Regions from separate parts of the Microbacterium sp. STRO-2N genome, predicted to be linked through region 2. Evidence: predicted binding sites of a transcription regulator. Region 2 holds the regulator's gene; the other holds the start of a gene.
The links. Region 2 encodes LexA, which represses DNA repair genes until DNA is damaged. Its sites were predicted from a motif close to TCGAACANNTGTTCGA; they were not measured.
Positions count from the first base shown of each region.

Region 1: AC3ANN_RS17335 (Rv2578c family radical SAM protein) is a predicted target of LexA. The motif match lies at 1,198-1,213, and genes of this name have one in related genera.

Region 1 is NZ_CM173223.1:3,772,472-3,774,864, forward strand. Features, by position in the region: gene AC3ANN_RS17330 (M15 family metallopeptidase) at 1-1,034, opposite strand, end outside; gene AC3ANN_RS17335 (Rv2578c family radical SAM protein) at 1,222-2,328, shown strand; gene AC3ANN_RS17340 (hypothetical protein) at 2,384-2,393, shown strand, end outside.
Region 2 is NZ_CM173223.1:2,257,942-2,260,334, reverse strand. Features, by position in the region: gene AC3ANN_RS10585 (hypothetical protein) at 1-853, opposite strand, end outside; gene lexA (transcriptional repressor LexA) at 911-1,591, opposite strand; gene AC3ANN_RS10575 (LysM peptidoglycan-binding domain-containing protein) at 1,852-2,244, shown strand; gene AC3ANN_RS10570 (histidinol-phosphate transaminase) at 2,292-2,393, shown strand, end outside.

The DNA of each region.
Region 1 (2,393 bases), 1.5 Mb from region 2:
CACTGGCCCTGCGGCGTCGCCGCGAGCGTGTCCAGACTTCCGCACGCACCGGCGCAGGCGACGACGTCCACGCCGAGGCCGAGCTGATGCTCGGAGAATCCAGGGCGCGCGCTCACCTGGTCGGCCTGATCCCCGCGCTCGGCGTAGTGGCGACCGTAGGTGCGCTGCTGCGCCTCGTACGACCGGAACCCGCTCAGCAGGGCGATCTCACCCGCGCCGGAGTCACGCGCGGCCGCGACCAGCGAGACGAGGGCGGATGCGGCATCCGTCCGCAATGCGCCGCCTTCGATGTTGCGCACGCCTTCGGGCATCACGAGGCTGTTCGGACGGTAGTCCATGGGCGATGCGGGGCGGAGCTTGTTGACGACGGTCCAGATGCGCGTCGAGTCGCCGAGGTTCACGCACGGCGCGCGTCCCTCCACGACGGCGTCGCGGAACGCCTCTCCGCCGCCGGCTGCGACGATCGCACCCTCGTCGTCGCCTGCCTGCAGCGCAGCCGCGACCTCCGGGACGGCGCAGATGTCGGGGACGACGGGCGCCTGCTCCAGCTCCGGCACCGGCAGCTGTTCCACCTCGGGCGGGGTGTCCGCGAGCGACATGGTCGCGGGGGCGTTCGTCGCCGCAGGCGGGGCCATGAGCGCCGTCACCACGGCCGACGAGCCGAGCAGCAGCACGGCCCCCGCCGCGAGTCCCGTGGCGACCGCGATCCGGCCCATCCTCCGGGGACGGGCGTGGCGTGCCGGCGAGGCCTCCGCCGCGTCGAGCAGTTCGGCGCCGCGGGCGGCGCGGCGGGCGCTCGCCACCGGCCGCGCTGCGGCTGTGCCGGTCGTCGAGCGAGAGGCGACGCCCCGGCCCGCGCCGGGCGGATCGGAGACGCTGCGTGCGGGCCGGATGACGAGGTCTCGGGGCAGCCCGCCGGGTGGCACGACCGGCCCCGGCACGGGCGCGAAGTCGTCGCTCGGCATGTCGAATGCGACCAGCCGGTCCGCCTTCGTGTCGGTCTCGCGGGCGCGCCGTTCCGCCTCTTCGCGCATCGCTCGAGCGGCACGACGAGTTCCGGGAATGGACCGGGGGGCTGCGGGCGGGCCGGGCACCGTCACGTCTGCCATTCTGGCCCGAACGTCGGATGGGCGCGAGGGACGAGGCATCAGTCGCTTCTTGATGTTCGAGGCGTGCGCGTCGTGTCTTGACGTCGGATCGAACATCTGTTCTCATGGACTCATGCGGTGGCAGGGTCAGGAATTGGGCGTGGCGGATGCCGCGGCCCTGCCGGGCATGGAGCAGCTCAACGGTCTGGTGCGCTCGGTGACGACCCCCGAGTTCGCCGGAGTGACGTTCCACGAGGTGCTCTGCAGGTCCGCGCTCAATCACGTGCCGAGTGCATCAGCGATGCCCTTCGACTGGACCGTGAACCCCTATCGGGGCTGCTCCCATGCGTGTGTATATTGCTTCGCCCGCGGGACGCATGAATACCTCGAGCTCGACGCGGGCCGGGACTTCGATACGCAGGTCGTCGTCAAGATCAACGTCGCCGACGTGCTCGAGAGGGAGCTGCGGCGCGGGTCGTGGCAGCGCGATCCGGTGATGCTGGGCACGAACACCGACCCGTACCAGCGCGCCGAGGGCCGGTACAAGCTCATGCCGGGCATCGTGTCGGCGCTCACCGAGTCGGGCACGCCGTTCTCGATCCTGACGAAGGGCACGTTGCTTCGCCGAGACCTGCCGATGCTGAAGGATGCCGCAGCCACCGTGCACGTGACCCTCGCGATGTCGATAGCGGTGTTCGACGACGAGCTGCAGCATCTCATCGAGCCCGGCACCCCGAACGCGACCGCTCGACTCGAGACCGTGCGGGCGGCGACCGAGGCCGGGTTCCGGGTCACGGTGTTCCTGATGCCGATCATCCCGCACCTCACCGACTCCATCGCGGCGATCGATCACGCCCTCACGCGTATCAAGGAGGCGGGCGCAGTGCGTGTCGTCTATGGGGCCCTTCACCTTCGCCCCGGGGCGAAGCAGTGGTTCTTCGAGTGGCTCGAGCAGCGGCATCCGGAACTGGTCTCGTCGTATCGCGGGCTGTACCCCGGCATGAGCGCCAACGCGCCGAAAGCGTACAAGGCGTGGCTCGCCAAGCGCGTGCGGCCGCTGCTGCGGGTGCACGGTCTCGACGGACGCGCCGAAGACGACCAGCCTCGCGGCACGCCGGTCTCGGGACTGGCTGCGCGAGCCGACGCACGTGCTGCGTCGATCGTCGTGACGTCGCGTGGCCGCGCGGCTGCACGCCCCGCCGGTGCGCGAGCCGCCCCGACGGCGACGCCGCTGTTCTGAGGTCGAAACGCACCGGGACGCCTGCCGGGTGCGAGTCGCTCGGTAGGCTCCGACCGTGACCCCCT
Region 2 (2,393 bases):
AGCCGATACCCGTCCCCAGGATGGCCGTGCTGCGGCGTCGAGCGGTGACGATGCCCACGGCGAAGAGCGCGATCGAGATGACCGGAAGCCACCAGCCCAGAGTGGTGGCGAGCGCATAGACCGTGCGGACGGTGACGAGGGTCTCGCCGGTGCCGATGATCACGACACGGTCCACGGCGGGGATCAGCTGGGCGATCCCGACGCCGCGATCGAGGAGGTTCTCCTTGACGCCGTCGACGATCGTGCCCAGCTGGATGCCGAGGCCCTCGTCGGTGAGCACGACGACGCCGTCGCCGTCGGAGGTCGCGGCGGCCGTCAGAACGCGGTGCGCGGCCCGCGTCGTGGTGGTCCAGGTGTCGGCGAACGCGTCGGAGTCCACGACGCGGGTCACGGTCTGGGTGAGGAGGTTGCTGAGCCCCTCTGCGGCCGGCGCCTCGAGCAGCCGGAGCGCATCCGTGGCGCGCGGCGGGAGGCCGAGCTGCGCGATGCCGTCGAACACGTCGGCGGTGAGCGCCTCGAAGTCGACCTGCGCCTCGACGGCTTCAACCGTCTCGTCGACGAGCATCTGCTGCACCGCCGGATCTTCGGCGAGCGGCGCGAGCGTCGCGACGAAGGCGTCCTCGTCGACCAGCTCCAGCCGCGCCCAGGCCGTCACGATCGCGAGGGGAACCAGGATCGTCGCGATGACGATGCACAGTGCTGAGAGGAATGCCCGCCAGCGAGAGCCGCGCGGACCGCGGGCGACGCCCGGTGCCGGGCCGGCTCCGGCGCGGAGCCGGGCGTTCTCGGCCTCGAGCTCCGCCAGGCGGGCGTGAAGATCGGGGGAGTCGGCGACCGGCGCTTCGGCGTTCATCTCCCCCTTATAGCGCGACGCCGCTCACGTGGCTACACGCGTATCGGATGAAACCCGTCATACCGCCCGGAGCACGGCGACGACTTTTCCGAGCACGACCGCGTCATCGCCGAGGATCGGCTCGAACGCGGAGTTGCGGGGGAGCAGCCACGTGTGCCCGTCGCGCTGCCGGAAGGTCTTGACGGTGGCCTCGCCGTCGAGCATGGCGGCCACGATCTCGCCGTTTTCGGCCGTCGCCTGCGAGCGCACCACGACCCAGTCGCCGTCGCAGATGGCGGCGTCGATCATCGAGTCGCCCGACACGCGGAGCATGAAGAGGTCGCCCTTGCCGACCAGCTGCCGGGGGAGCGGGAAGATCTCCTCGATCTGCTGCTCGGCGGTGATCGGCACGCCGGCGGCGATCCGGCCCACGAGAGGCACGAGCGCCGCATCGCCGACCGACGGCGCGCTGTCGGCGGGGCTCTCGGTGGCGGTGCCGGGCAGATCGATCAGCACCTCCATGGCGCGCGTCTTGCCCGCGTCGCGGCGGAGATACCCGCTGAGCTCCAGCTGGTTCAGCTGGTGCGTGACGCTCGACAGCGACTTGAGTCCCACTGCGTCGCCGATCTCGCGCATGCTCGGCGGGTAGCCGTGCCGGGCGATCGAGCGCTGGATCACCTCGAGGATGGCGAGCTGCTTGTCGCTGAGGCTCTTGCGCCGTCGTGTCTGGGGCTTTTCGCGCCCGGCCGCGTCGCTCATGTCCGGCTCCCGTCTCGCGCCCGTCGGAGCGCGGTTTCTTCGAATGTCGGAGGCCCGTGGTGGGGTTCTCGTATCGAAACCGTATCCGGCCGTGACGTGCGAGGGGAACAACTTCGCCGCGTGTCGCGTTCGAGACTCCACATCCGGATTCGGGTATTGACATCGTACAGACTCGAAGATAGCTTCGGAAGAGAGGTTCGCACGTCCCCGCTCCCGGCCGAGCGGGGACTGCGAATCTCTCCCCACCAGAGGAGGACAGCATGACCGCGATCGGCATCACGACGACCGTCGCCTCGCCCGCCGACGCGACGCGCGCCGTCGCCGCCCGCGCGACGCGTCTGCGACTCACGGCTCGCGGACGCCGTGTGCTGGCGCTGATCGCTGCATTGCCGGCCGTGCTCGCCCTGGCCTTCGCGGTCATGAGCGGCGGCTCCGCCCTCGCGTCGCGCGACGACGGCGCCCCCGCCGGCGCGTTCACCACGATCACCGTGGCACCCGGCGACTCGCTCTGGTCCATCGCCGAGGAGGTCGCGCCGTCCGACGATCCGCGCGATGTCGTCGACGAGATCGTCCGGCTGAACGCGCTCGACAGCGCGGCGGTGTGGGCGGGTCAGCGCCTGTCGATCCCGGCGGAGTACGACCAGAAGCCGTAGGGCCATCTGGCGTCACGAGCCGCCGCCGACCCGCGTGCCGCCCTAGCATGGGAGGGGTGAGTCCCCGCCTCGAAGACCTTCCCCTGCGCGCCGATCTCCGTGGGCTGACGCCGTACGGCGCCCCCCAGGCCGCGCTCCCCGTCGCGCTG